One region of the Streptomyces sp. JK94 genome, then DNA from elsewhere that is predicted to be linked to it. Evidence: riboswitches for the same ligand, from Rfam matches in the RefSeq annotation. Region 1 holds a riboswitch; each other region holds the start of a gene.
What was found. A riboswitch is a leader RNA that binds a small molecule or an ion and turns the genes downstream of it on or off. The one in region 1 is predicted to bind cyclic di-AMP.

Region 1 (7,215 bases):
TCGCGTGCTCTGGGGCGACCTGCGGTTCGGACAGTCCGTGGCCCGGTGGAACCGGCTGGACCCCGACCTGAAGGCGCTCGCGGTGATGGCCTCGGCGGCCTCGATCGGCTGCTCAGGGTGCATGGACTTCGGCCACTGGGAGAGCGCCGAGCGCGGCATGGACCGGCGCACGCTCCACGACGTGCCGGTGTGGCGGGAGAGCGACGCCTGCACGCCGCCGGAGCGGGACGTCATGGAGTACGCCGAGGCGATGACGGCCACCCCGCCCACCGTGGGGGACGAACTCGCCGCGCGGCTGCGGACCGGGCTGGGCGAGCCCGCGTTCGTCGAGCTGACGGCCATGGTCACCGTCGGGTACCTGCGCTCCCGCGTCAACGCGGCGCTCGACCTGACCGGTCAGGGCTTCAAGGCCTCATGCGACCTGCCCGGCCCGGGGCGCCCGGGTGGGGCCGACGCCGCCGCGGGCTGGGCGGCCGGTCCCGGAAGCGGCCGTCACCGCACGTCCGGGGCCTGTATAGGGTGACGGGCGTGGGGAGAGTCCGGTTGAGTGTGGCGGAGCGGCGCGCGGAGCTGTTGCGCGCGGCCATCGAGCAGATATCGGCGCGAGGGGTCGCCGCGTTGCGGATCTCCGACGTCGCCGCCGCGCTCGGGGTCAGCAACGCCCTGGTGCTCTATCACTTCTCCACCAAGGAGAAGCTGGTCGCCGCCGCGTTCACCTACGCCGCCGAGGACGACCTCGCCCGCCTGGGCCGGCTGCTGGACCGCCGCACGTCGGCGTTGCGCCGGCTGCGGGCGGCCGTGCGGTGGTACGCCCCGACCGGACAGGCCAAGGGCTGGCGGCTGTGGATCGAGGGCTGGGCGGTGGCGCTGCGCGAGCCCGCGCTGCGGGAGGTCGCGCGGGAACTGGACCGCCAGTGGAAGGCGTCGATCGCCGAGGTCATCGCCGAAGGCGTGGCCGCCGGGGAGTTCCGGTGCTCCGCGCCCGAGGAGGCGGCACTGCGCCTGACCGCGCTGCTCGACGGGCTGGCCGTACAACTGACGTCGTACGGGGGCACGGTGTCTCGGGTCCGGGCCCAGAGGTGGATGGACGAGGCACTCGCCCGCGAACTGGGCCTCGAGCGGGAGGCGTTGACGGCGCCCCGTCGTTAGCCCTGCCCGCCCCGTACCCGACACGCCGTACGCCGTACCCGGCGCCCCGCACGCCGTGCCCGGCGCCCCGCGCACGCTCGTGGAGCGAACGGCGGCCGGCGGCCCGGCCGCCGTTCCCCGCCGTCAGGCCACCGTCGCGATCCGCCCCCTGATGTCGTCCGGCGACAGCGTCCCCTTGGCGATCACGTGGTCGCCCGAGGACTCGCCGCGCAGCCGGCGCCCGATCCACGGCACCAGGAACTCCCGGGCCCACTGCACGTCGTCGCGCCGGACGTCCAGGGTGCCGCGGGGCGGCAGCGGCGGCCAGGGCTGGTCCGGGTCGGCCGGGACGGGCAGGCCGAGGACCTGGCCCGCGCGCAGCGCCACGCGCGTGTGTCCCTCCGGTGACAGGTGCAGCCGGTCGGCGTCCCAGGCCCTGCGGTCCTGCACGGTCCTGAGCGACCACAGGTCGAGCACGGGGCAGCCGTAGCGGTCGGCGACGGCCCGCACGTGCCCGTTGTACGTGGCGATCTTGCCGCGCAGACGCCTGAGGACGGGCACCCCGCGGGTGTCGAAGCCGGTCGTCACGAGCACGGTGCCGGCCGCGGCGGTCAGCGCGGCCACCGCCCGCTCGAACCGCTCGGCCACCTCGTCGGGGTCGGTGCCGGGCCGGATGATGTCGTTGCCGCCCGCGCAGAACGAGACCAGGTCCGGCGCGAGTTCGACGGCTCGCGGCACCTGCTCCGCCACGATCCGGTCGAGCAGCCTGCCGCGTACGGCGAGGTTCGTGTAGGTGAAGTCGCCCTCGGGGCGCCGGTCCGCCAGCAGTACGGCGAACCGGTCGGCCCAGCCGACGAACGACCCGTCGGGGCCCCGGTCACCGACGCCTTCGGTGAAGCTGTCCCCCACCGCCACGTACGACCCGATCACTGCTCTGCTGTCACTCTTCGAATCGTCTGCCACATCGGCCCATGATTCACCCTGGAATGTGGCCTACGCGACCGTAGGAAAGGGTTGACGGGCGGTGAGAAACACCACGCCCGACGTGTTCGCCGATCCAGGAATACGCCGAAGGCCGGGACGTTCCCCGGGGCCGGAACGCGCCGAAGGCCGGACCCGGGGATCGGGGTCCGGCCTTCGGCGGCGCGAGGCCGCGCCAGCGTCCTCGTCAGAGGGAGACGCCGTGCGAACGCAGGTAGGCGATCGGGTCCACGTCCGAGCCGTAGTCCGCGGTGGTGCGGATCTCGAAGTGCAGGTGCGGACCGGTCACGTTGCCGGTGGCGCCCGAGAGGCCGACCTGCTGGCCCGCCGTCACGGACTGGCCCGCGGAGACGGAGAGCGAGGAGAGGTGGGCGTACTGGGCGTAGTAGCCGTCGGCGAGCTGGACGACGACCTGGTTGCCGTACGCGCCGCCCCAGCCGGCGGAGACGACGGTGCCCGCGCCGACGGCCTTGAGCGAGGTGCCGGTCGGGACGACGAAGTCCGTGCCGGTGTGGTAGCCGCTGGACCACATGCTGCCGGTCTGGTGGTACGGGGTGCCGACGCTGCCGCCGGGGACGGGGGACGTGTAGCCGCTGCTGGTGCCGGCGGACCGGGCGCTCGTGTTCGAGGAGTCCGAGGAGTCCGAGGAACTTGAGGAGCCCGAGGAGGAGGTCTTCGCGTCGCCCGAGGACTTCTCGGCCGGCGCGGCCTTCTCGGCGGCCGGCTTCTCGGCCTCGGCGGCGGAGGAGGACGGGGCCGACGACTTGGCGGCCTGTCCACCGATCGCGAGCTTCAGCCCTGGGTGGATCAGCGACGGGTCCGAACCGACGGCCTCGCGGTTGTCGGCGTAGAGCTTCTTCCAGCCGCCGTCGACGTCCTGGTCGTCGGCGATCTTCGAGAGGTAGTCACCGCTCTGCACGGTGTACGTCCGCGACTGCTCGCTCTTCGCGGTGCCGGCGGCCTTCTCGGCCGACGTCGCGGCGGACCGCACGGCCTGCTCGGAAACGGACTGCGCGGGAGCGGCGTGGGCCCCGGCGGCGCCCATCAGCGGCAGCGCGAGCGCGGCGCCACCGGTTCCGGCGACGGCGATGGTGCGGGTCAGGCGCATGGTCCTGGTACGGCGGTGCTTACCCTTCGCGGGCATGGTGATGTCCTCTCCGGCGCCTGCGAGGTGAGCTGTCGGGTGCGAGCTGGAGATGCCCGGCCGCGCCGAGACGCGGCTTAACCCCAAGCCGTTCCGGGAACCGGAACAGGCAGTTGTACCTGTGGGTCCCCCGCTCCTGCCGTGTACGGGTGGTGGATGAGTGCTGGCTCCGGTCGGCGGCAGGATTAGGCGTCCGCCCGGATCGGTGGTGAACGTAAGCGACCAGGACGCACACGGACAAGCGAGGGGTTCCGCGGACGGGTGTTCCTACCGGTCCTTTACGGGAATCACCGGTCACCCTCCGTCGATTCCCGAAGCTCCGTTTCGGGCAAACGTCCTTGAAAACCGGTTGGATTACGTGAACATGACGGACAACGCACCGTCACCGATATGACGCTGCTCACGCGCCGTCCCGCCAGCGCCTCTTACACCAGGGCGAGTTGTAACGAAGGCGCCATATCGGACGGATGACCCAGATGCCTCGGAGTCGGAGGTCCGTGCCGCCGAGGGCCCCGGACCGTGCCGTATCGTCGAGTGGTGCCCGTCGGCGAGCAGCGCCGACGGGGCGGAGTGGGAGGAGTCCCCGTGACGCAGCAGGTCCCGTCGACCGAACCCGAGCTGGCCGGCGTGCGCAACTTCCGTGACGTGGGCGGACTGCCGACCGTGGACGGACGGCGGGTGCGACCGGGGGTGCTGTTCCGCAGCGGGCACCTGGCGCACGCCACCGGTGAGGACGCCGCGTTCCTGGCCTCGCTGGGCCTGCACACGATCTTCGACTTCCGCAACGCGGCCGACCAGAAGCTCGAGGGCCCGGACGTCGAGCTGCCGGGCGTACGCAATGTGAACCTGCCGCTGAGCGACCCGGCCGACGGCGCCGAGTTCTGGAAGATGGTCCGCGACGGCGACCTGGACCAGCTGCGCGCGATCCTGGCCGACGGCAAGGCCGCCGACCGCATGATCGGCTCCTACCGCCTGATCATCACGGAGCGCACGGCGGAGCACTCGCGGGTGCTGCACGCGCTCGCCGAGGACAGCGTCCCCGCCCTGATGCACTGCGCGGCCGGCAAGGACCGCGCGGGCCTGTCGGTCGCGATCACCCTTCTCGCCCTCGGCGTCGAGCGTGAGGCCGTCGTCGAGGACTACCTGAAGTCGAACGCCACGCACCGCCGCTACAAGGTGCGCCGCAGCGGCTCCGCCGCCTCCGCCTACTCCCCCGAGGTCATGGAGCTGCTCAGTCCCCTGTTCGACGCGCGCGCCGAGTACCTCGCGGCGGCCTTCGAGACCGTCGAGCAGACCTGGGGAGGAGTCGACGCCTACCTGGAGAAGGGGCTGCGGATCACTCCGGCGACCCGGGAGCGGCTGCGCGAGCGGATGCTCGACTGAGGCGTACGCTCACCTGCTGTTGGCCCCCACCTCGAAGAGCAGGTAGATGAAACCCGCGAAGAGGTGCCCCACGACGAGGTAGATGAAGAGCCGCACCCACACGGCGCGCGGGAACTTGTCCTGCATGTTCATGACGTCTCTCCCGGGTCGGGGTGGGCCGGCCCGGCGGCCGGCCCCAGGCACAGCGCCGCCGTCGGGCTCTGCAGCAGGGTGTGGACGAAGAGGAGCTCGACCCCGTCGGCGTCCCGGGCGGCGATCCGGTGCGGGGTCAGCGAGTCGAAGTGCGCGCTGTCGCCCGGACCGAGCCGGTGCACGGTGTCCCCGAGGCGCAGCCGCAGCCGGCCCCGCAGCACGTGGAGCCACTCCTCGCCGGGGTGCACCCGCACGATGTCCCCCTGCGTGCCGTGCGGCACACGGACCCGCAGGGCCTGCATACCGCGGCCGGCGCCACCGGCCTGCCAGTACGTCCAGCCGCCCGCGAACGTCGGCTCCATGGCGTCGGCACGCACGACGGCGTCCCGGCCCCCGGCGGTCTCGCCGAGCAGTTCCGAGACGGTCGTGCCGTAGACACGGGCGAGGGAGAGCAGCATCGGCAGCGAGGGCTGGCGCTGTGCGGTCTCCAGCCGGGAGAGGTGGGCCGGCGACAACCCGGCGGCGCGGGCCGCCGCCTCCAGGGTGAGGGCGGCCCCGCGCCGCAGGTCACGCAGCCGCGGCGCCACGACGGGCACCGCGTCCGCCGCCGCGGGAGGCGACGGTGGTTCGGTCTCGCGGGAGGTCATGCCTCCATTCAGCCGGAAACTTGCCCCTGCGGCAAGAGTATTGCCTCTGAGGCAAAGGCCGTATCCCGGAGGCCGGGGAACCGGACGGAAGGGGCAGGACGGGACGGGCGGGACGGGCGGGACAGGAGCCCCGCACGACGCGCAGACGATCGTCGGCCGTCGCTACCGGTTGGCCACCGCCTGCCTGACCAGGTTCTTGCCGAAGTCCCACAGCAGGCCACCGCCGTGGTGCGCGTCGTCCATCACCTCCGTGAAGGCGTCGACGAACCGGTCCGCGTCCGAGGTGTCGATGATCAGCGGCGGGATCAGTTTGATCACTTCCAGGTGATCGCCGGACACCTGCGTCAGGATCCGGTGCCGCTGCAGCAGCGGCACCACCACCATCTGGGCGAACAGCCCCTTCCGCGCCGCCTGCAGCATCGTCCAGCGGCTGCGTAGCTTCAGTGACGTGGGGCGGCCGAACTCGATGCCGATCATCAGCCCCCGGCCCCGCACGTCGGCGAGCAGCTCATAGCGGTCCACCAGCTCCGCCAGCCGCGACTTCAGCCGTTCCCCGACCGCGGCGGCGTTCGCCACGATCTCCTCGTTCTCCATCACCGAGAGCACCGCGAGCCCGGCCGCCATGGCCTGCGCGTTGGCCCCGAAGCTCGCCGAGTGGACCTGCACGCGGTCCATCGAGGAGTAGACCTTCTGGAAGATCCAGTCCTTGCCCAGCGTGGCCCCGACCGGCACGTAACCGCCCGACAGGGCCTTGGCCACGCACACCAGGTCGGGCTCGACCCCGTCCTCGTGCTGGAAGGCGTAGAACGTCCCGGTCCGGCCCAGGCCCGTCTGCACCTCGTCGGCGATCAGGAGCGCCTTGTGCCGGTGCAGCAGTTCCTGTGCGGCGCGCAGGTAGCCGGGCGGGGCCTCGTGCACGCCCTTGCCCTGGATCGGCTCCACGATCAGCGCGGCCACGTCTCCCCTCTTCAGCTCCCGCGCCAGGGCGTCCAGGTCGCCGAGCGGGACCGCCGTGTCGGGCAGCAGGGGAGCGAAGCCGTCGCGGAAGCCGTCCTCGCCGTTGACGGACAGCGAACCGGTGGTCAGCCCGTGGAAGGCGTGCGAGCAGTACAGGACGCGCGGCCTGCCGGTCGCGCACCGGGCGAACTTCAGCGCGGTCTCCACCGCCTCCGTGCCGCTGTTGCCGAAGAAAACCCGGTCCAGGTGGGGGCTGTAGGAGAGCAGCCGCTCGGCCAGCAGCCCGGGCAGCGGCGGGCAGTCGAAGCGGGTGAGGTCGGCCAGCGAGGCGTCGAGGACATCGTGCAGGGCCTTGCGGACGACGGGGTGGTGGCGCCCCAGGCCCATCACCGCGAACCCGGCGAGCATGTCCAGGTAGTCGTTGCCTTCCGCGTCCCAGAAGTGCGCGCCCTCGGCCCGCTCGTAGACCTTGTCGAAGCCGATCGTGCGCAGCACGCGGGGCAGTTGGTGGTTGAGGTGCCGGGCGTGCAGCTCGTACCGTTCGGCTCCGCGCTCGGCCAGCAGTGCGGCGAGGTCGAACTCCTCGGTCATTCAGCTCCTCCCTTGCACCGGCATGACGGTCCGTCCGTCTCCGAGGGGTCTGCGGCGCGTCGTGCGGACACGGCCGTGAGGGCCGGGCCCGCGCCGATCCGGCCGGCGATGCCGGCCGGGGTGAGCCCGGGGCCGGCCTCGCGGGCCTCGCCCGGACCGGACACCTCGGGGACGCCCGGTGGGACGGCGGTCACGCCGTCACTCCCGGTTCGAGGAGACGGTCTCGCGCAGGGCGCGCAGGGACTCCTTGAG
Region 2 (7,215 bases), on a different contig from region 1:
CCGCGACCGCCCACGCCGTGCCCTGCTCCCCCTGACCGGCCTGCTGCTCGCGATGGGCACGCACGCGCTGTGGAACGGTTCGGCCGCCTTCGGCGAGTACGGCTTCTTCGCCGTGTACGCGGCGTTCATGGTCCCGGCCTTCGGCCTGCTGACCTGGCTGGTGATCCGGGCCCGGCAACGCGAACTGCGCTCCGTGCGCACCGAGCTGCCCGTGTACGTCCTGGCCGGGTGGCTGTCGCCCGCGGAGCCGTACGCGCTCGGTTCGATGCGCGCCCGCCGCATCGCCCGCCGGCACGCCCGCCGGTACGCCGGGAAGGAGGCGGCACGGGCGGTGGCCCGGTACGAGGCGTACGCGACCTCGCTGGCGTTCCTGCGGCAACGGGGGCGCCGGGGCGGGGCGGGCGCCGACTTCGCCGTACGGGAGCGGGAGCTGCTGGAGGCCCTGTGGCACCGGCGCGGGGCGGCCCGCCCGGCCCTGGACCACGCGGCCCGGGCCACGGCACCGCCCGTGCCGCGCCCGCCCGGGTACGGCCCCGGCCCGTACCCCGGCCACGGCCCCTACGGCCACGCCCCCCTGGCTCCGGCGTGGTACCCCACCCCCCAGTACCTCCCGTACGCCCCGCCCGGCCCCTACCGGCCGTAGGCCTCCGCGTCCAGGGCGTCCTCGGCTGCCGACGACCGTCCTCGATGTTCAGGGCGGACGGACCCGGGTACTCGGAGGACCGGTCGGCCCCGGTGGCGAGGACGACGTCACCACGGCCGCCGTCGGCCCGCGGAGAAGTCGCGTCCCGCGTCAGCGAACGCGGCGGGTCCGCAGGGGCATGGAAGCGGGTGCGGCACGCGCGAACCGGCAGCCCTGACGTCGGGGGGTCGCCGTCAGGACCGCCGGGGGCCCTTGGGGCCGTGAAAGGGTCCGGTCAGGGGGTCAGGCCCTTGCTCTGCAGCCAGGCCATCGGGTCGATCCCGCCGCCGTCGGCGGTGTGGACCTCCATGTGGAGGTGGGCGCCCGTGACGTTGCCGGTGGCGCCGACGCGGCCGATGACGTCACCGGTGTTGACCTTCTGGCCGACGCTGACGCTGATGGACGACTGGTGGGCGTACCAGATCTCCGTGCCGTCGTCGAGGGTGAGCACCGTCTTGTAGCCGTACGAGCCCTCGTAGCCGGCGGACGTGATGGTGCCGCTGTGGACCGCCTTGAGCAGCGTGCCCGTGGGGGCGGCGAAGTCGAGGCCGGTGTGGTAGCCGGAGGACCAGTAGGCGCCGGCCTGGCCGAAGCTGGAGGAGATGGTGTACGAGGAGGTCGGCAGCGTGTACTGCTCGGCCAGCTTCGCGAGCCGCTCGGCCTCGGCCTTCTTCGCGGCCTCCTCCTCCGCCTTCTTCTTGGCGGCGGCGGCCTCGGCCTCGGCCTCCTTCTCCGCCTTGGCGGCTGCTTCCGCCGCCTTCTTCTCGGCGGCTGCCGCGGCCTCGGCCGCGGCCTTGGTCTCGACCTGGGCCTGCTGCTGCTCGGCCTGCGCCATGATCCGGGCCCGCAGCGTCTCACCGGCGTCGGTGGTGCCCTGCGCGGTGTCGGCGGTCGCGGTCGCGCCGATGCCGCTGAGCGGGGTGGCGGAGCCCTCGGGCTCCGGCTCCTCCTCGTCGGCGATGAGCGAACCGACGTTGGGCAGGTCCGGCATGGAGATCGAGACCGGCGGCTTGCCGGTCTGCGCGCTGGCCATGCCGCCCGCTCCGACGGCGGCTATGACACCGACGCCGAGGACGGTGGAGCTGCGGGCGAGTCCGCCGCGCTGCTTGGCCACGCGGTGCCGGCCACGGACGGGGCGGATGGATTCCGCGGTGGGATTCCACTCCTCCCAAGGGCCCTCTTCGGTGCGGTGACGGTCGTGACCGAAGGTGTCGGTGTCGTGCGTGCTCGGCACGAACGGGGCCTCGGGGGCAGGCCGGTTGGACGCCACGTGGGCGTACTCCTTTCCTTCCTTTCGCCTACCGGGTTAGCTGACGGGTTCGGAGCAGGAAGGTCTCCTACGCGCGTATACCCGCCGTGTCTCCACGGCGTCATACGCCCGATTCACCCCAATGTGGTGGTTCCCCGGTTCCCTTGCGGGATTCGGCGCGTGCGCACGGAGCCGCCTTCTGTGACGGCTGGGACGACCGCGCTGCGTTATCGAACGTTAATAGACGCGGGGCTCGGATTCCAAGCCGTTCCTCTTGATCGTTAACGGATCCGGCCGTGACGTACACCTCACGACCGGTGAAAACCGGGCGAGTTGACCCGCCCTCGGTATTCCCCTTCACGCCACGAGTTTCTGATGGTGTGTCAGTTGTTACGCGGAGGGGGGTCGTCACGTCACCGCTCGTGACAACGATCAAGGTCGTCGTCTCAGGGACGCCGTACGGCGAGCAGCGCCATGTCGTCCGCCATCCCGCCCCCGGAGTGCCGGCGCACGTCCTCGGCCAGGGCGTCGAGCAGTTCCCCCGGATGCCGGAAGGCGCAGCCGGCCAGCCGCTCCTGCGGATCGTAGAACTCGCCCCGGGCGTCCCGGGCTTCCGACAGTCCGTCGGTGTACAGCAGCAGGGTGGCCCCGCCGGGGAAGACGTCCTCCTGCGCCCGGTCGGGCCACACGCCCAGCTCGCCCATGCCGAGCGGCAGCGCCGACTCCCGGGCGGGCAGCGGGCGCAGGGTGCCGTCGGCGTACAGCAGCAGCGGGGGCGGGTGACCGCGGTTGACGATGCGGACGACCCCGTCGCCGTGCGGGAGTTCGGCGAGTACGGCGGTGGTGAACCCCTCGAAGGCGTCCAGCCCGCCGCGCCGGGTGCCCTCGCGCGCCAGCGCCCGCTCCAGGCGCTGTGCCACCGCTTCCAGGCTCGCCTCCTGCTCGGCGGCCTCCCGGAAGGCGCCGATCACGACGGCGACGGCGGCCACCGCGCCCATGCCCTTGCCGCGCACGTCCCCGACGATGAGCCGCACGCCCCGTGAGCTGTCCTGCACCGCGTACAGGTCGCCGCCGATGAAGGCGTCCGCCTGCGCGGCCTCGTAGCAGGCGGCGATCTCGAAGCCGCCGATCCGGTCGGCGGGCTCGGGCAGCACGGCGCGCTGGGCGGCCTCGGCGATCTCGCGGACGGTGACGAGGCGCTCCCCGGTGCGGCGGACGAAGGCGTTGACGAGGACGGCGAGTGCGGCGACCGTCGCGATGGTGATCAGTTCGGTGAGGGAGTCCACGTAGTGGGCGACGCCCTTGCTCAGTTGCAGCCCGACGACGGCGGCGACCACGGCGACACCGGTGAGCGCCGTACCGCGCCGTGAGTAGACCGGGGCGGCGACCAGGGGCGCGGCCGTGTAGAGGGGACCGGCCGTGAAGTACCTCGGGGTGAAGATGTCGTACAGGACGGCGACGACGATCAGCAGCACGGGGAGCAGGCGCACCAGGGTCCGCCCGTACGGTATCCGCCGCCGGCGCCCGGTCCCGGTGGACGGCGCCGGCTGCGCCCGGTGTCCGAGGCCCGGGTCGGGCACGGGATCGCCGGGGAGCCGGCCGCCGGCCCTGGCGTACGCTCCCTCGTCGTCCACGTCACCTGGCCGCACCACTCGTCTCCCGCCACCCCGAACGTCCGCGCCGTTTGTCGTCCCGCCTCCAGGTTTCCCGGAGCGGGGGCGGGCGGCGAGCCGTGAGGGCCGACCGGGTGAACGCACCGAAGGCCGGAATCCTCAAGGATTCCGGCCTTCGGTCTTCAGTAGCGGGGACAGGATTTGAACCTGCGACCTCTGGGTTATGAGCCCAGCGAGCTACCGAGCTGCTCCACCCCGCGCCGTTGTGTCTCCACTGTACGTCATCCGGGGGGCTGAATGCACATCCGTGTCCCGCTACCCCTCCAGATGGCGGTTCGGCGCCTTCGCCCGCTGCTCGTACTCGGGCAGTACGACGACGACGGCGCCCCCGGCGGCGAGCACTCCGCTGCCGTCCGCCCCCGGCACGAAGGTGTCCGGCTCCCGCCAGGCCGTGACCACGCGCCGTACCCCGGCGTCGAGGATCAGCCGGGCGCAGGGCGCGGGCCGGGAGGCGCGGCGGGCGCACGGCTCCAGGCTGCTGTAGACGGTGGCGGTCGCGAGCCGCGGGTCGGCGGGGTCGGCCTTCGCGAGCGCCGCCTCCTCGGCGTGCACGACGGGGTCGCTCCCCTCCCGCGAGTGCCCCCGCGCCAGCTCGCTCCCGTCGGCGGCGACCACGACCGCCCCCACACTGAACGCCGTCCCGGACGGCGGGCACAGCTCGGCCAGCTCGCAGGCGAGCGCCAGCCAGTGCCGGTCGGCGGCGGTGACGCGGTCACCGGTGCCGGGGGCGGTGGGCAGGTACCGCGTCAGCACCACGTCCTCGATGCGCCGCGACTCCACCAGCCGCAGCCGCCCGCCCTGGTAGGCGCCGGGTCCGAACAGCCGGGGCGCGTCCGGATCCCCCACGAACAGCGGCGCGAGGACGAGCTGGAGTTCGTCGGCGAGTTCCTGCTGCAACAGCTGGGTGTGCACGGTCCCGCCGCCCTCGACCATGAGCCGCCGTACGCCTCGCCGGTCGTGCAGGTACTCCAGCGCCGCCCGCCAGTCGAGCGCGGCACCGAGCGGCACGACGTCGGCGGCGAGCCCCAGCGCGTGGGCATGCCGGGCCCCCTCGTCCGTGGTGAGGAGCACCTTCTCCCCTCCCGTGTGCCAGAACGCCGCCGCCGGGTCCAGCTCGCCGGTGGCGCTGACCGTCGCCTTCAGCGGGTACTCCGCCTCCCCGGCCGCGACCCGGGCCGCCCGCCGCTCGTCGGAGTTCACCAGCAGCCGCGGGTTGTCGGCCCGGATCGTGCCGGCGCCGACGAGGATCGCGTCGACGGAGGCCCGCACCTCGTCGACGCGGTCGAAGTCGGCCGGGGAGGAGAGCAGGAGCCGGTCGGGGCCGGTGTCGTCCAGGTAGCCGTCGAGGGAGACGGCGGCGGAGAGGAGGACGTAGGGGAGGGGCATCAGGGGCGCTCCATGGGAGGCGTGGACGTTGTCCGGGGCGATCGGTCCTTGACCGTCACCAGTTCAGCACGGGCCTCGTCGACCATCTCCCGGACCGACTCCGGCAGCGCTTCGCGGTCCGCCAGAGCGTCAAGCCGCCAGTCCGTCTGCCGAGCCGGCCCCAGGAACTCATCGGTCACTGGCCGGGCTCCGTCTGCCGCACCCGGTGCCGGATCTGCGAGGCCTCTTCGAGCAACTCCTTGGCCTCGACGACTCGGTGGAATCCGCCGCACGGTGGTGGAGATCAGCCATGTGTGCGTCGAGCGCCGGATCGCGAGCGATCGCGTACTCGGCCCACCAGCGGGCCATGAACGCGGGGAGAGGACCGATGTCGAAGGTGTCGGCGATCGCCCACTTCCAGTGCTCGTCGAAGTCGGGCAGCAGCTGGGGAGCGTACTGGGCAATGGCAGCGCGCAACGCCTCTGGATTCCGCTCGGGCATGCGAGGAACGACCGGCGTCGGTTCTGCGGCGTGTGCGGTCATGACCGGACGTACTCCTCTACGCTCCTTCGGCGCTCTGTGCCTACGCGACGATAATCCGTCCCGACAACCCGGGTGTCAGCTCAGATGGCGTCGGTGCCGTCGTCCGCTTCGGGCAGGCGTCGGCCACGGGACTCCGCGACCCTCAGCGCGTCGGCTAGGCACTCCGTCAGCCGGATCGCGGTGTAGCGGACCTCGGCGTTCGGGGACACGGGGTCGTCCAGCAGATGGCGGGCGGAGCGGAGCACGTCCAGTCCTTCGGTGAGCTGCCGGGCCTCCGTCTCGTCGGCGAGGCGCGACACGATCCCGCTCCCGTCGCCGGGGGCGAGGAAGCAGGGCTTGCCTTCCGGTGACAGCCAGGGCAGGAGCCGTAGCGCGGTGTACGCCGTCATCAGGCGGCCGCCTTCCGCGCGCCGACGACGTGCTGATCGAGGTCGATGCCGAAGTCGGCGGCGAGCACGAGGGCGAGGCGGCGGTGCCGCCGGCGGTCCTGCTCCTGTTCCTGCTCGTGGGCGGTGAGGTAGGGGCGGACGAGGCGGGATGCGGTGCCGTCGAGGGGGAGGTGACGGCAGTACGGGGAGTGGTGGAGGGGGAGGCGCGCGGGGGCGGTGCTGGGGAGGGGGCGGGGGCGCGGGGTGCTGCCCGCGCGGTGGGTTCCGGTGCCCGGGCCGAAGAGAAGGCCCAGCCAATGGGCGAAGCGGTGGATAAGGTCGTGCATGTCGACGCTCCTCGTAAGCGTTGGCCGTGCCCCGGGAGGTCTAGCCACCTCGCCGGGGTCTTTACGTGCCCGAGGCTAACTTGGAGGACAGCCCTCTACATACAAGTACAGAGGGATCCACTCGAATGGGGAGGTCAAAATGTGCATACGTTGGACACGTGAGCGATACAGAGCACACGGCAGCCTTGGACCCGATGAGCGCGAGGCCGCTCTACGTCCAACTCGCCGACGTCATCACGAAGAAGATCGAGTCGGGGGAACTGGCACCGGACAGGCCCATCCCCTCGGAGAACCATCTCGCCGACGAGTACGGCGTAGCCCGACTCACCGCGCGCCGTGCCGCGCAGGAACTCCGCGAACGGGGACTCATCGTCACCGTGCGCGGCAAGGGATCGTTCGTCGTGGAGCGGCCGCCCACCAGCGCCCCCGCCAACGACGAGGACAAGCCCACCAGCTGACGGCCCCGGGGCGGGGCCGCCCGTACCGCCGCTTGACTCTCCAGGGACTGGAGACCGGAGCGTGTGCGTCATGAACGGCGCGACGCCCCCGCACTCGATCGGTGAACTGTCGGCCCGCACCGGCGTGCCGGTACGGACGATCCGGTTCTACTCGGACACCGGCCTGCTGCCACCCACTCACCGCACCCCGGCCGGCTACCGCCGTTACAGCGACGCGGCCCTGAGCCGGCTCCACCTCATCTGCGTCCTGCGGGAGCTGGACGTCGACCTCGCCACCGTCCGCCGCGTCCTGGACGGCGACCTCCCCGTCGCCGAGGTCGCCGCCGCGCACGCCGACGCCACCGCCCTCCAGATCCGCGTGCTGCGAACGCGGCAAAGCATGCTGCGTCTCGTTGCCCAGCGCGGCTCGAGCATCGAGGAGACAGTTCTCATGCACCGCCTCTCCCGCCTCACCTCCGACGAACGACGGCGCATGGTGGCCGACTTCATCGCCGACCTCAGCACCGACACTCCCCGCGCCCGCAGCGGTG
Region 3 (7,215 bases), on a different contig from region 1:
GCCCTCGATGAGGGCGCCGACCTGGGGCAGCACGGTGCGGGCGGCGCGCGGCACGGGCCGGCCCAGCACGCGTGCGGTGCCCGAGGTCGGCTCGATCAGCCCCATCAGCATGCGGATGGTGGTGGTCTTGCCGGAGCCGTTGGGACCGAGGAAGCCGAAGACACTGCCCGCCGGGACGGTCAGGTCCAGACCGTCCACGGCGAGCTGCCCGCCGCGGTAGCGCTTGGTGAGCGCGCGGGTGGCGATGACGGCATCGTCCGCGCTCCCCTGGTCCGGGCGCTCCGGCTCCGTGGTGGGCGGTGCGGCCATCGGCTCCCTCTCTGCGTCGTACGGGGACGGCTGCGTCGTACGGGCACGGCTGTGCCGCTACTGCGCGGCGTCGGCCGCCTTGACCAGCGCGTCCTTGGTGACGGCACCGGCGTAGACCGTGCCGTCGTCCGTGATCAGGGCGTTGACCAGGCGGGTCTTGAAGACCGTGCCGGAGCCGAAGTCGCCCTTGACCTGGTCGCCGAAGGAGCCGAGGAAGCCGCCGAGTCCGCCGCCCGCGGCAGCGGTGGGCAGGCCCTGGCCGCCGGTGTCGAAGGTGGCGATCGTGTTCCAGCCCTCGCCGATGACCTCCAGGCCGTCCATCTCCCCGGCGAGGCCGTCCTCGGCCCGGTGCCCCTGCCCGGGCGCCTTCGCGGCTTCGTCGCCCTCGGTGACCTTCGCGCCCTCGGGCGGCGTGAAGTCGAACGTCGACGCGTCCGGCTTCGCGAAGCTGACCCGGGTGAAGCCCACGTCCACGACGGCGGCGCCACCGCTCGCCGGGGTCAGCGTGAACTTCAGCGGCATGCCGGTCCGGGCGTCCACCGCGACGGTGACGGCACCGACCGTGGAACCGGACTGCTTGGGCTTGATCACCAGCCGGTAGGCGTCCCGGCCGGCCACCTGCGCGGTGCCGTCGACCGTCACCGACGTCGTGTCGTCGACCGCCTCGAGCGCCTGGTCGGCGAAGTCCTTCGGGGTGGCCGGCACCTCCTTCTCCGGCTGTCCGGCGGCGCCGGAGACGGTGGAGTGGTAGACCTCGTTGGACTTGCTGTCGTAGCCCCAGACGTCCTTGCCGTCATGGATCAGGCTGTACTCGGCGGCGTCCTCCAGCAGCGACAGCTTCTGCCGGTCGGGTCCGTCGGCGGCGACCCGCAGGGTGTGGGTGCCGGACACCAGCCCGGTGAGCTTGGCGGACGGGTCGGCGGCGGAGCCGTCCTCGTCCCCGCCCGTCCGCGGACCGCCGGACATCCCGGACATCAGGCCGCTCTCCAGGCCGCCGAGGTCCGGCAGGCCCAGGTCCGTGCTGATCTTGACCGTGCCGGACAACTGCTCGACGTCCGACTCGGCGATCTTCTCTATGAGTTGCTCCGCCGTGACCTCCGGAAGATCGGGGTCCCCGGAGTCGGCGAGCGCGGGGACGAGCCCGATCGTCGCGGCCGCCACTCCCATCACCGCGACCGGGACGACGTACCGCGTGGCCCTGCGCCGTCCGGCACGCGAGTCCTCGCCCTCCCCGGCGGTCGTCATGTCGTCGGAATCGATCGGTGCCATGTGTGCCCTACCTCCGTCGTCGGCGGCGGCTCTCTCGCGACCTCGCACTCGTTCTCTCACCCGTGAGCCGCCATTCTCACCCGAATCGGTGAGGATTGGTGTTTTCCGTAGTGTCCATCTGACCAAATCGGCCGGACGGAAGCGTCAGACCCCGGGCTCAACTCCGCCTACTCCTGCGGGATGACACGGAGGGGCGTCGCCTCCCCCCGCCCGTAGGAGTGGGGTGCGCCGTCCGACGAGGGCGGGGCAGGTGCCGACCTGGGCACGGGCCCCGACCTGGGCACGGGCCCCGGCCCGGGGGGGGGCGGACGCCGACCTGGGCGCGGAGCCGGCCGAGGCGCGGACGCCGGCCAGAGAAGGCGGCCGGGAAACCGACGGCGGGCAGGGCGGGCGGCACTCGGCCAGGGCGAGGCCACCCGCGGCTCGGGACCCGGCGCCTACGAAGGCGACGGCCAGGGAGCGAGGGCCGGACCCGGGACCTCGGCCACCGGAGGCTCAGCCCGCCCGGTGCACCACGGCGTCGCACAGCTCCACCAGCGCGACCTTCGCGTCGCACTCCTTGAGCGGGGCCAGCGCCGCCCGGGCTTCCTCGGCGTACCGGACGGTGTCCCGTCGCGCCTGCTCCAGCGCGGGGTGGGCGCGCAGCAGACGCAGGGCCTCCGCGTGCCGTGCGTCGTCACTCAGGTCGGAGTCCAGCAGCTCGCACAGGGCGTTGTCCTCGGCCAGCCCCAGCCGGGCGGCCCGCTCGCGCAGCCGCAGCACCGGGAGGGTCGGGATGCCCTCGCGCAGGTCGGTCCCGGGCGTCTTCCCCGACTCGTGCGAGTCGGAGGCGATGTCCAGGACGTCGTCCGCGAGCTGGAAGGCGACGCCGAGCCGCTCGCCGTACTGGGTCAGCACGTCCACGACCGTCTCGTCGGCGCCGGACATCATCGCGCCGAACCGGCAGGAGACCGCCACCAACGATCCCGTCTTGCCGCCCAGCACGTCCAGGTAGTGGTCGACCGGGTCCCGTCCGTCCTGCGGGCCCGCCGTCTCCAGGATCTGGCCGGTCACCAGCCGTTCGAACGCCAGGGCCTGCACGCGGACCGCCTCGGGGCCGAGGTCGGCGAGGATCTGGGAGGCGCGGGCGAACAGGAAGTCGCCGGTGAGGACCGCGACCGAGTTGTCCCAGCGGGTGTTCGCGCTGGGCACCCCGCGCCGCACGGTGGCCTCGTCCATCACGTCGTCGTGGTACAGCGTGGCGAGGTGGGTCAGCTCCACGACGACCGCCGAGGGCACGATCCCGGGGGCGTAGGGGTCGCCGAACTGGGACGCGAGCATCACCAGCAACGGCCGGAACCGTTTGCCCCCCGCCCGCACCAGGTGCTGGGCGGCCTCCGTGATGAAGGGCACCTCGCTTTTGGTTGCCTCAAGCAACCCTTCCTCGACAGCAACCAATCCGGCCTGGACATCGGCTTCCAGAGCCTGGTCCCGCACGCTCAGCCCGAACGGCCCGACGACGGTCACGAGGGGTCTCCTGTCTGCTGGTGTCCACTGGCGATTACCTGGTTTGTCGATAGGTCGCTGCCACCACTCAAGTCAGCGTATCCGGTCACGTTTCGATCACCGCTAGCGCCCACCGTTACAGGCCGGTCGGTATCGGATCATGTGCGGCAACATTTCGATCAGGCGATATGAGCAGATATTGATCGACATCACCCGAGGCCCGCGGCACGGAGTGCGGGCGGCCCGGAAGCCGCCGTCGAAGATCCCATCACTCCTCCCAACGGCCCGCGCTCCGAGAACGTCACCCACCCGGCACACCCCCCTCCCGTCCCGAACGGATGCCCGCCCGGCACACGGGGACACCGAACGGGAACACCGGACGGAGCGGGCCCCGGGCGGCCCCGGCAAGGCCGCGTACGGCAGTCGGCGCCACCCGGTCGCACCCGTCCAGTCGCACCCGTCCAGCCCCCACCCGGCCGACCACGCCCGCCCGGCCGCACTCGCCCAGCCCTCACCCGGCCGACCGCACCCGCCGCTCACACCCACCCGGCCACCACCCGCCCATCCGCCACCCCTCACTCTCACCCCACCCCCACCCCCATCCGCGGCCGATTGACGCACACTTGGAAGCAATGCCCGATTTGCCGCTCTTGCCGAGGCCAGTGAGTTGACTCACTCCCCCTCCCTGTGAGCAACCCTGCCGCCGACTAGGCCCTCCCTTTGCGCCGCAAGCCAGTTGAGGCTTGGCGACCGCAAAGGATCAAGCACCTCAAACCCCCCAGACCAAGGTCAACAGGCGCGTTGGGTGATTCCTGCACTTGTTCCGGACATGTGCTCTCGCATACGTTCCGGGCCTGTCGGGCGGACGCCGAATCCTGCCACCGCCCGTACGCACAGTCATCCACCAACAAACTCGCAGGCAGGAGCGGGGGACCCAGGTAAGTCGCCGCACCGGTCACCACCGGAGCGGCTCGGGGTGAAGCCGTGCCCGTCAGGGCCCGGCCGGGCACCTCCCCGCCCGAACCCGACAGCTCACCTCGCAGGCGTAAGGAGAGGGACTCACGCATGTCTGCCAACGGTCACAACCGTCACACCCGGACCGCCCGCATCGCCCGCAAGCTCGCCGTCGCCGGCACCGGCGCCGCCGTGCTCGCCCTGCCGCTCATCGGCGCCACCAGCGCGTCCGCGGCCACCCCGGCCGCCGCCACGACCGCCGCCACCGCGGTGACGACGTACCCGGACACCCTCGACGGCTGGATCCGGGAGTCGCTCGACATCATGGCGCAGCACGGCATCCCCGGGTCGTACGAGGGCATCCACCGCAACATCATGCGGGAGTCGTCCGGCAACCCGCTCGCCATCAACAACTGGGACATCAACGCCATCAACGGCACCCCGTCCAAGGGCCTGCTCCAGGTGATCGACCCGACCTTCCAGGCGTACCACGTGCCCGGCACCTCCTGGGACCCGTACGACCCGGTCGCCAACATCACCGCGGCCTGCAACTACGCGGCCGACCGGTACGGCTCGATGGACAACGTCTTCGGCGCGTACTGAGCCCGCTGACGCCCGCCGGGACGGCGGACCGAGGCAGCCGGCCAAGGTTCGCCGAGGCCTGCCGGTGCCTGCCGAGTCCTGCTGCCCTGCTGAGGCCTGCAGAGGCCTGCTGGGCTCGGCAGAGCCGCACTGAGCCCTGCTGCTAAGAGGCTCCGAAGATCCGCTCGAGGACGACGGCCACGCCGTCGTCCTCGTTCGTGAGGGTGACCTCGTCGGCCACCGCCTTGAGTTCGGGGTGGGCGTCGGCCATGGCGACGCCGTGGGCGGCCCAGTGGAACATGGGGATGTCGTTGGGCATGTCCCCGAAGGCGATCGTCCGCCGCCGGCCGAGGCCCAGGTGCTCGGCGGCGAGCGCCAGACCGGTCGCCTTGGTGATACCGCACGGCTGGAGCTCCACCGTCCCGGGCCCCGACATCGTGACCGTGGCGAGGGAGCCGACCACCGTGCGCGCCGTCGCCGCCAACTCGTCGTCGGACAGGTCGGGATGGCGCAGCAGCACCTTGCTGATCGGCGCGCTCCACAGCTCGTCGCGCCGCTCGACCCGCACCGCGGGCAGCGTCGGGTGGGGCATCAGGTACTCCGGCTCGATGAGCGTGAGGCCGTCGACACCGTCCTGGTCGACGGCGGCGTGCACCTGCCCGACCTCGGCCTCGATCTTGCCGAGCGCGGTCTCCGCCAGTTCCCGGTCCAGGGTGACCGACCACAGCATCCGGTGCGCGGCGGCGTCGTACACCTGCGCGCCCTGTCCGCACACCGCGAGCCCCGTGCAGCCGAGACGGCCGAGCAGGGACCGCACCCGGGGCGCCGGCCTCCCGGTCACCACCAGGTGCCGCGCACCGGCCTCGGCCACCCGTGCCAGCGCGCCCAGCGACCGGTCGGAGACGGTGTCGTCGCCGCGGAGCAGCGTGCCGTCTAGGTCGGTGGCGACGAGTGAATATGCGGTGCGGTCCATGATCAGAGAATACGGACACCGCACCTGCCCGGCTCACCCGCGATCGCATCCGAACGAGGACGCGCGAGTCCGGCACGAGTGCGCACGAGTACCGCGTAAGTACGCACGAGGACGCACGTTCGTGTCCGAAACCTGGCACATCATCGGCTAAGGCCGCTTCAAGGCCTGTGCACCGGTTGGCAACAGGATCGTCCGCTACCTACCGGCCGGGGGGCGCCCGGGGGTACCTTCCTGTTGTCCAGGGGACTTGATCGGGGGGTCGGGTTGAACAGCGGACGTGTGCGTGTGCTCAGGCCCGAGGAGCTGGGCGAGGGGGAACGGGAGCACTGGCGCGAGCTGCGCGCCCGGTCGACGGCGCCCCGCAATCCGTTCATGGAACCGGAGTTCACCGACGCCGTGGGCCGGGTACGGCCGCGGGCGCGGGTGGCGGTGGTCTACGACGGCGGCGACATCGCGGGTTTCCTCCCGTACGAGCGCGGGCCGCTGGGCCAGGGCCGGGCGATCGGACTCGGGGTCTCGGACTGCCAGGGAGCGGTGCTGCGCCCGGGCCTCGTCCCGGACACCCGCCGACTGCTGCGGGCCTGCTCCCTGTCGAGTTTCGCCTTCGACAACCTGGAGGCGGACCAGGGGCTCTTCGTGCCGGCCGCCGCCGAGGAGCACGCCACGTACGTCATCGACGTGGCGAAGGGGTACGAGGCGTACGAGAGCGTGCTGCGCGCCCGGTCGCCGAAGTTCCTGAAGACCACCCTCGCCAAGGAGCGCAGACTCGGCCGCCAGGTCGGGGGCGTGCGCTTCGTGTTCGACGAGCGTGACCCGGCCGCGCTGCGCACGCTGATGGAGTGGAAGTCGGCCCAGTACCGCAGGACGGGGCGCCGGGACCGGTTCGCCCAGGAGTGGATCAGCCGGCTGGTCGCCCGGCTGGCCGGGACCCGGGCACCGGGGTGCACGGGCACGCTGTCCGTGCTCTACGCCGGCGGCCGGCCGGCCGCCGCCCACTTCGGGCTGCGGTCGGCGACGGTCCTGGCGTGCTGGTTCCCGGCGTACGACCCGGACCTGGCCAAGTACTCGCCGGGGCTGGTCCTGCATCTGCGCATGGCCGAGGCAGCCGCCGCCGAGGGCATCGGCATGCTCGACATGGGCCGGGGCGCGGCGGAGTACAAGGACGCGCTGAAGACCGGGGAACTGCCCGTGTACGAGGGAGCGGCCGCGCGCCCGGGGACCGGTGCCGCGCTGCACCGCTTCGGCCGCGAACCGGCCCGCCGTGCGCGCGGCTTCGTGCGCCGCCGGCCCCGGCTGGCGTCGCTGGCGGTACGGACGTCGAGGGGCGTGGCCCGGCTGCGCCGGTCATGACGCAGGGCAACACGAGGGGGTGGGCGCATGGCCGGTGCACGGCGTGCGCGGCAGAAGACGGAGCGGGACATAGCGGAGTTCCTGAGCATCGGGCCGGTACAGGTCGCCGAGCTGGATCTCGTCGCCGAGGGGGCCGCGGGGACGAAGGGGACGGACGGAACGGAGGGCGCGGGCGGAGCGGAAGGCGCGGCGGCATCCCCGGACGCGGAGAGCGCGGGAGGCACGGAGAGCGCCAGGGGGACGGAGAGCGCCAGGGGCACGGAGAAGGCCGAGCGGGTCGCGCTGAGGCCGGG
Region 4 (7,215 bases), on a different contig from region 1:
GACCTCTCCGAGGAGCGGTTGATGCGCATCCGGGCGCAGGAGCGCGCCGAGGTCGCCGCCCACGTCCACGACTCGGTGCTGCACACCCTGACCCTGATCCAGCGCAACGCGGACAGCCCGGGCGAGGTGCGTCGGCTGGCCCGGGCCCAGGAGCGCGACCTGCGCGCCTGGCTCTACAAACCGGAGGGCAACGGCAAGGACGAGGACGATGAGCCCACCACCCTCGCCGAGGCCGTCCGGCGCAACGCCGCGGAGGTGGAGGACAAGCACGGCGTCCCCATCGAGGTCGTGGTCGTCGGCGACTGCCCGCTCGACGAGAGGATCTCCGCACAGGTGCAGGCCGCACGCGAGGCGATGGTGAACGCCGCCAAGTACGGTGGCGAGGGCGGCGCCGTACAGGTCTTCGCCGAAGTCGAGGGCAGGACGGTCTTCGTGTCCGTCCGGGACCGGGGCCCCGGCTTCGACCTCGACTCGATACCCGCCGACCGGATGGGCGTCAGAGAATCGATCATCGGCCGTATGGAGCGCAACGGGGGTACGGCGCGGCTGCGCGCGGTGCCGGACGGCGGCACGGAGGTCGAGCTGGAGATGGAGAGGGCGGAGAAGACGTCATGAGCGACCCGACCGAGGGGAACGGAACGGCGGGAGCGGGCGGGGCGGACGAGTCCGCACAGCCGGCGAACGGCGGCACGGGGGAGCGCCACGTGCGCGTGGTGCTCGTCGACGACCACCGCATGTTCCGCACCGGCGTCCAGGCCGAGATCGGCCAGACCGCGCAGACGGGGGTCGAGGTCGTCGGCGAGGCAGCCGACGTCGACCAGGCCGTCACCGTCATCACCGCGACGCGGCCGGAAGTGGTGCTCCTCGACGTGCACCTGCCGGGCGGCGGCGGGGTCGAAGTGCTGCGCCGCTGCGCTCCGCTGATGAGCGACGCCGAGCAGCCCGTCCGCTTCCTCGCGCTGTCCGTCTCGGACGCGGCGGAGGACGTGATCGGCGTGATCCGGGGCGGCGCGAGGGGGTACGTGACCAAGACGATCACCGGTACGGACCTGGTCGACTCCGTCTTCCGCGTCCAGGAGGGCGACGCCGTCTTCTCCCCGAGGCTGGCCGGGTTCGTCCTCGACGCGTTCGCCTCGACCGACGCCCCGCCGGTGGACGAGGACATGGACCGCCTCACCCAGCGCGAGCGGGAGGTGCTGCGCCTGATCGCCCGCGGTTACGCGTACAAGGAGATCGCCAAGCAGCTGTACATCTCGGTGAAGACGGTCGAGTCCCACGTGTCGGCGGTGCTCCGCAAGCTCCAGCTGTCCAACCGCCACGAGCTGACCCGGTGGGCGACGGCGCGACGGCTGGTCTGACCACCGGCCCGGCGCGTCACACCACCCGCGTCGCCCCCGCGAACGGCATCTGGTCGACGGGGGCGAGGCGGACCGGCGCCGAGGGGTTCGGGGCGTGGATCATCCGGCCGTTGCCGACGTAGATACCGACGTGACTGATGCCGGAGTAGAAGAAGACCAGGTCGCCGGGGAGCAGTTCGGAGCGTGCGACGCGGCGGCCCGCGTCGATCTGGGCGTAGCTCGTGCGGGGCAGGGAGACACCGGCGGCGCGGTAGGCGGCCTGGACGAGACCCGAGCAGTCGAAGGCGTCGGGGCCGGTGGCGCCCCAGACGTAAGGGCTGCCGAGCTTCTGGTGGGCGTAGGCGACGGCCGCGGCGGCACGGGAACCGGGCGCCCGGGCCGCCGCGGAGAGGCCGGTCCGGGGGTCTGCCGGGGAGCGGGAGACGCGCTCGTCCGCGCCGTGGCCGAGGCGGGCGCGTTCCGCGGCCGTCAGCCCGGACAGCAGGCGGCGGGCCGCCTCCAGCTTGCCGGTGACGGTCGCGCGGTGACGCTTCAGCTCGGCCCTCCGCGACGTCAGCGAGGTCACCTCGACGCGTGCGGCGGCGCGCAACTGCTCCACGTCCCGCAGCTCCTCGCGCACCAGGGCCACGGTGGCCGACTGCCGGCTGCCCGCCCGTGCGACGAAGGCGGCGCCGTCGAGATACCGGTCGGGGTCGGCGGAGAGCGCGAGTTGCAGACCCGGGTCGAGGCCGCCGCTGCGGTACTGGGCCGCGGCTACCGAACCCAGCGCCTCACGCGCCGAGTTCAGCCGGTCCTCCTTGCGGGCGACCTCGTCCCGCAGATCCTCCAGGCGCCGCTCGGCGGCGTCGGCCCTCTCCTGCACGCCGTTGTACTTCTCGGTGGCGACCTCCGCCTGCCGGTACAGCTCGTCCACCCTGGCCTTGACCTGCGCCGGTGCCGGCTGCGGATCGGCGTGCCCGGTCCCGCCGCCCAGGCCCGTCGCGGTGGCCGCGCCCGCCAGGGCGATCGTGGCGGCCGTGCGGGCCGCCCCGCCGCCCGCCGGGCGCTGCTGCCGTGGCCTGCGGTGCGCTGCCACTGGAGCCCACGTCCTTCCGCACTCGTCATCCGCTCGTGCCGGCCGGTTCCGGTCACTCGGGGAGGACGGTAGGCGGGCGCGCGCAGCGACGGCGCCGAGTTGCGCGGAACTGTCGGTACCGGACCAGTCGATGGCCTTACGTGACCGCGGAACCCCCGCATGGCCGTCTGCTTCACGCAGAGTGATGACCGATACGCCGTTCCAGGGGCGGGGGAGGCGCCTGAGGTGTTATGCGGCGCGCCTGTGCGGCGAGGACGGCCCCGCCCCGTCCCGCATCCGCCGGTCCGGTGTCGGCGGGTGTCCGGGCCCGTAGCTAGGCTCCGGCCTCATGGACGTACTCATCCACCTCTTCGTCGGTCTCCACATCATCGGTATCGCGGCGCTCCTCGGAGGCTTCCTGACCCAGATGAAGGCGATGGGCCGGGGCACGGCCCGCTTCATCCCGGCGATGCTGCACGGGGCGCTGACGATGCTGGTGACCGGAGTGGCCCTGGTCGGTCTCCACCAGGCCCAGGACCACTCCGTCGACAACATCAAGATCGGCGTGAAGCTCGCCGTGCTGATCGTGATCCTCGGCCTGGTCTACGTGAAGCGCGACGACCAGAAGGTGGAGAAACCGCTGTTCGGCCTGGTGGGCCTGCTGACCGTCGTGAACGTCTTCATCGCGGTGCTGTGGACCTGAGTTCCCCGCCGTCCGCGCCCGCCGGCCGCAGCCCCGCCCGGGCCTGGACGACCGCCCCGGCCCCGACCGCCAGCCACGCGGCCACCGCGATCCACAGCAGCACCCGACCGGGGGCGTCCAGCCACGGGACGTCGACGGCGGCGGCGACGGACAGGGTCGCCGCCGCCGTCATGCCGAGGGGAAAGGCGGTCGACCAGCGGCGCACGTCGTAGCGGACCCGGGGCCAGGCGATCTCGGCGGCGAGGAGCACGGCGTACCAGGCCAGGTCCAGGGCCAGCAGGAAGACGGTCAGGTCGTGCAGGACGGCGCTGTCGTCCTCGTTCCACATGTACATGCCGGTCCCGGCCGCCGCGAGCAGCTGGGCACCGGCGAGCGCGGAGATGGCGAGCGCGCCGCCCGCCAGCCAGTGGTCCCCGTTCCCCCGGGCCACCTGCCGCAGGTCGAAGCGGAACAGCGCGATCAGGTACAGCACGATCCCCAGCCAGAACGGCACCAGGGACGCGTACGCCAGCCAGGGCGCCGAGGTGGCGGCGGCGAGCGTGGCGCCGAGCACGGCGAGCCCCTCCGTGGCCACGCAGCCCAGGAACACCGCCCCCGGCATCCGGCGCCCCCGGCGCCGTACGACCACCAGCAGCAGAACCGGCCACAGCAGTACCGCCAGCACCAGCAGGGCCGCCGCCGGGACGGGCCAACCGAGCAGGGAGAGGCGGGTGCCGAGCACGGTCGTCGCGGCGACGGCGGTGAGCGCGCCCGGCGTCCCCGCCCGCGTCACCCACCGCGTGCGCTCGACCAGCAGCAGGTGGCCGAAGTTCGCCGCCAGGGTCAGCCAGGCCGCGCAGGCCAGGACCAGGGTGACGCGGGACAGGAGCTGGTGGCCCGTCAGGTGCAGGCCGATCGACAGGATGCCGGTCGCCATCACCGCGGCCCCGGCCGCCGGCGGACGCTGCGCCCACCAGGCGCGCAGAGGGTGGGGGGTGGTGCCCGATGACATGCGCCCGATGCTAGAGAGCCGTGCGGCTCAGGCCGGGCGCACCACGCTGTGGACCGACGACTCGCCGTCGTAGAAGATCGACTCCTCACGGACGTACGCGCCCGGCTTCGGGGCGTGGATCATCATGCCGTTGCCGATGTAGAGGCCGACGTGGCCGAGGTTGTCGTAGAAGAAGACCAGGTCGCCGGGTTGCGCCTGGGAGACCGGGACGGTCGTGCCGGCGTTCACCTGGTCGTAGGTGGTACGCGGCAGCGTCACGTCCGCGGCCTTCCAGGCGGCCTGGGTGAGGCCCGAGCAGTCGTAGGAGCCGGGGCCCGCGGCGCCCCACACGTACGGCTTGCCGATCTGGGCGCGGGCGAAGGCGAGTGCCTTCTCGGCCTTGGTGCCGTACGAGGCGTCAGGCGGGGTGGCATCCGACGTACCGGTGCCGCCGGAGGACCCCGACGAGCCGGAGGAGCCGGAGGCGGAGGAGCCCGACGAACCGGAGGCGGTGCCGCTTTCCCGCTGGGCGGCCCGTTCCTGCCGTTCCCGCTCCTCGGCCTGCTCTCTCGCGAGCTCCGCGGCCTTGCGGGCGGCCTCCTCCTGCTTCTTCCTCTCGATCGCGGCGAGCCGGGCCTTCTCCTCGGCGGTCAGCTCCGACAGCAGCTCGCGCGCGGTGGAGAGCTTCCGCTGGACGGTGGCCTTGGCCGTCTGCAGGTCGTTCTGCGACTCGGTGAGCGTCGCGAGGCTCTCGGTGGCCTCGCGGCGCTTCTGCATCGTCTCGGACTGCTGGGTGACGTAGTCGTCGACCGCGTCCTTCTGGCGGTCGGTGAGCCTGCCCAGCAGGTGGTCGCGGTCGACGTAGTCCTGCGGCGAGTCCGCGAGCAGGAAGGTCGCGGTCTCCGGGATCGCGGAGCCCGTGCGGTACTGGGCGGCGGCGAAGGACCCCAGCTCCTCGCGCGCCTCGTTGAGCCGCTGGGTGCGCTTCGCGACGTCGTCGAGGAGGGTGTCCACGCGCTTGCGCTGCTTGGACGTCTTCTCCTTGGCCGCGTTGTACTTCTCGGTCGCCGACCCCGCCTGGCGGTACAGGTCGTCGACCTTCTTCTCGACCTCTTCGAGGCTCGGCCTGCCGTCGTCCGACGGGGCGGCGGTGGCCGTCTGGGACAGCAGGGCCACCGAGGTGATGGCCGCCGTGGCGAGGGCCGGGGTCCGTATGCCTGCGACGCGCGTACCCGTGGGACGCGACTTGCGGTGCGACGCCAAGGAGGCGACTCCTTCCAACCGTCCGCCTACCGGGTTAGCTGTCGGGTTCGGGCGGTGGTTCGGAAGGGTTGCCCTACGGCGGGTCCGCCCCGTCGGGGGCGTTCGGCCGATTCACCCCAAGGTGCTCGGTTGGGTCCCCGGCTCCGGGCGCCGTGCGGGCACGCCGGACTCGGCGGAGGCCGCGCGGCCCGGCGACGTTCGCCGGAGGGGGCCGTGCGGCCTGCCCGCACCGTAGCCAACTCGTGAGGCCGCTGTGAAGGTTGGTGGGTGATATGCCCGATACATTTTCGTGACCTCCGGTGCGGGCGTCACTCTTGGTGCGAGGACCCGCAGCAGGGCGTGCCCGAAGCCGGGATACCGGCCGTTTTCCGGGGTGGCGCCGGGTTGTCGGTGGGGCGCCCTAGACTCGGAGAGCGATGAGCAGCCTCTTTGACGACAGCTTCCTGGCGAGCCTCCAGACCCCCCGCGGTCACGAGGAGGAGCCCCCGCCCCCGCCCGAGGACGATCACGCACCGGAAGCGGTGCCGCACGATCTGTTCGCCGGGAAGTTCGACACGCCTCCGGACCGCGACACCCACTACCGGGACGGCGCCCCGCGCCCCGCCCTGGACCCGGCCGCGCTCCTGGAGGGACTGAACGAGAACCAGCGCGCCGCCGTCGTCCACTCCGGCACCCCACTGCTCATCGTGGCCGGCGCCGGGTCCGGCAAGACCCGCGTCCTCACCCACCGCATCGCCCACCTGCTGGCCGAGCGGAGCGTCCACCCCGGCCAGATCCTCGCGATCACCTTCACCAACAAGGCCGCCGGCGAGATGAAGGAGCGCGTCGAGCAGCTCGTCGGCCCGCGCGCGAACGCGATGTGGGTGATGACCTTCCACAGCGCCTGCGTCCGCATCCTGCGCCGGGAGTCGAAGAGGCTCGGTTTCACGTCGTCGTTCTCGATCTACGACGCCGCCGACTCCAAGCGCCTGATGGCCCTGGTCTGCCGGGACCTCGATCTCGACCCGAAGAAGTTCCCGCCGAAGTCCTTCAGCGCCAAGATCTCGAACCTGAAGAACGAGCTGATCGACGAGGAGGACTTCGCCGCCCAGGCGAACGACGGCTTCGAGAAGACGCTCGCCCAGGCGTACGCGCTCTACCAGTCGCGGCTGCGCGAGGCCAACGCCCTCGACTTCGACGACCTGATCATGACGACGGTCAACCTGCTCCGCGCCTTCCCGGACGTCGCCGAGCACTACCGCCGCCGCTTCCGGCACGTCCTGGTCGACGAGTACCAGGACACCAACCACGCCCAGTACTCCCTGGTCCGCGAGCTGGTCGGCACCACCGAGCACCCCGTCGACGTACCGCCCGAGGCCGAGGTCCCGCCCGCCGAGCTGTGCGTGGTGGGCGACGCCGACCAGTCGATCTACGCCTTCCGCGGCGCCACCATCCGCAACATCCTCCAGTTCGAGGAGGACTACCCGGACGCCACGACGATCCTCCTGGAGCAGAACTACCGCTCCACCCAGACCATCCTCAGCGCCGCCAACGCGGTCATCGAGCGCAACGAGTCCCGCCGTCCCAAGAACCTGTGGACCAACCAGGGCGAGGGTGCGCGGATCACCGGCTACGTCGCCGACACCGAGCACGACGAGGCCCAGTTCGTCGCCGACGAGATAGACCGCCTCACGGACGCGGGCGAGGCGAAGGCCGGCGACGTCGCCGTCTTCTACCGCACCAACGCCCAGTCCCGCGTCTTCGAGGAGGTCTTCATCCGCGTCGGCCTGCCCTACAAGGTCGTCGGCGGCGTCCGCTTCTACGAGCGCAAGGAGGTCCGGGACGTCCTGGCCTACCTGCGGGTGCTGGCCAACCCCGAGGACTCGGT

Region 2: linked by a shared signal. The riboswitch ahead of ACVV2G_RS06645 (M23 family metallopeptidase) and the one ahead of ACVV2G_RS24335 (M23 family metallopeptidase) in region 1 are both predicted to bind cyclic di-AMP.
Region 3: linked by a shared signal. The riboswitch ahead of ACVV2G_RS14900 (transglycosylase SLT domain-containing protein) and the one ahead of ACVV2G_RS24335 (M23 family metallopeptidase) in region 1 are both predicted to bind cyclic di-AMP.
Region 4: linked by a shared signal. The riboswitch ahead of ACVV2G_RS06360 (C40 family peptidase) and the one ahead of ACVV2G_RS24335 (M23 family metallopeptidase) in region 1 are both predicted to bind cyclic di-AMP.

Annotation. Positions count from the first base shown of each region.
Region 1 is NZ_JBSICH010000029.1:20,168-27,382, reverse strand. Features, by position in the region: gene ACVV2G_RS24350 (carboxymuconolactone decarboxylase family protein) at 1-523, shown strand, start outside; gene ACVV2G_RS24345 (TetR/AcrR family transcriptional regulator) at 529-1,149, shown strand; gene ACVV2G_RS24340 (SGNH/GDSL hydrolase family protein) at 1,273-2,058, opposite strand; gene ACVV2G_RS24335 (M23 family metallopeptidase) at 2,297-3,253, opposite strand; cyclic di-AMP (ydaO/yuaA leader) riboswitch at 3,256-3,415, opposite strand; gene ACVV2G_RS24330 (tyrosine-protein phosphatase) at 3,839-4,636, shown strand; gene ACVV2G_RS24325 (DUF6126 family protein) at 4,646-4,768, opposite strand; gene ACVV2G_RS24320 (helix-turn-helix domain-containing protein) at 4,765-5,415, opposite strand; gene ACVV2G_RS24315 (aspartate aminotransferase family protein) at 5,578-6,963, opposite strand; gene hpnH (adenosyl-hopene transferase HpnH) at 7,162-7,215, opposite strand, start outside.
Region 2 is NZ_JBSICH010000007.1:16,807-24,021, forward strand. Features, by position in the region: gene ACVV2G_RS06640 (PrsW family intramembrane metalloprotease) at 1-643, shown strand, start outside; gene ACVV2G_RS06645 (M23 family metallopeptidase) at 918-1,952, opposite strand; cyclic di-AMP (ydaO/yuaA leader) riboswitch at 1,963-2,120, opposite strand; gene ACVV2G_RS06650 (PP2C family protein-serine/threonine phosphatase) at 2,378-3,565, opposite strand; tRNA gene ACVV2G_RS06655 (tRNA-Met) at 3,731-3,804, opposite strand; gene ACVV2G_RS06660 (dihydrofolate reductase family protein) at 3,860-4,990, opposite strand; gene ACVV2G_RS06665 (hypothetical protein) at 4,990-5,169, opposite strand; gene ACVV2G_RS06670 (DUF6247 family protein) at 5,159-5,512, opposite strand; gene ACVV2G_RS06675 (hypothetical protein) at 5,593-5,901, opposite strand; gene ACVV2G_RS06680 (hypothetical protein) at 5,901-6,227, opposite strand; gene ACVV2G_RS06685 (GntR family transcriptional regulator) at 6,422-6,685, shown strand; gene ACVV2G_RS06690 (MerR family transcriptional regulator) at 6,756-7,215, shown strand, end outside.
Region 3 is NZ_JBSICH010000015.1:90,449-97,663, reverse strand. Features, by position in the region: gene ACVV2G_RS14915 (ABC transporter ATP-binding protein) at 1-309, opposite strand, end outside; gene ACVV2G_RS14910 (LolA family protein) at 367-1,578, opposite strand; gene ACVV2G_RS14905 (polyprenyl synthetase family protein) at 2,074-3,084, opposite strand; cyclic di-AMP (ydaO/yuaA leader) riboswitch at 3,956-4,123, shown strand; gene ACVV2G_RS14900 (transglycosylase SLT domain-containing protein) at 4,129-4,620, shown strand; gene ACVV2G_RS14895 (HAD family hydrolase) at 4,763-5,572, opposite strand; gene ACVV2G_RS14890 (GNAT family N-acetyltransferase) at 5,852-6,922, shown strand; gene ACVV2G_RS14885 (glycosyltransferase family 2 protein) at 6,950-7,215, shown strand, end outside.
Region 4 is NZ_JBSICH010000006.1:332,556-339,770, reverse strand. Features, by position in the region: gene ACVV2G_RS06385 (ATP-binding protein) at 1-615, shown strand, start outside; gene ACVV2G_RS06380 (LuxR C-terminal-related transcriptional regulator) at 612-1,358, shown strand; gene ACVV2G_RS06375 (C40 family peptidase) at 1,375-2,433, opposite strand; gene ACVV2G_RS06370 (hypothetical protein) at 2,762-3,115, shown strand; gene ACVV2G_RS06365 (tellurite resistance/C4-dicarboxylate transporter family protein) at 3,093-4,106, opposite strand; gene ACVV2G_RS06360 (C40 family peptidase) at 4,134-5,348, opposite strand; cyclic di-AMP (ydaO/yuaA leader) riboswitch at 5,356-5,533, opposite strand; gene pcrA (DNA helicase PcrA) at 5,765-7,215, shown strand, end outside.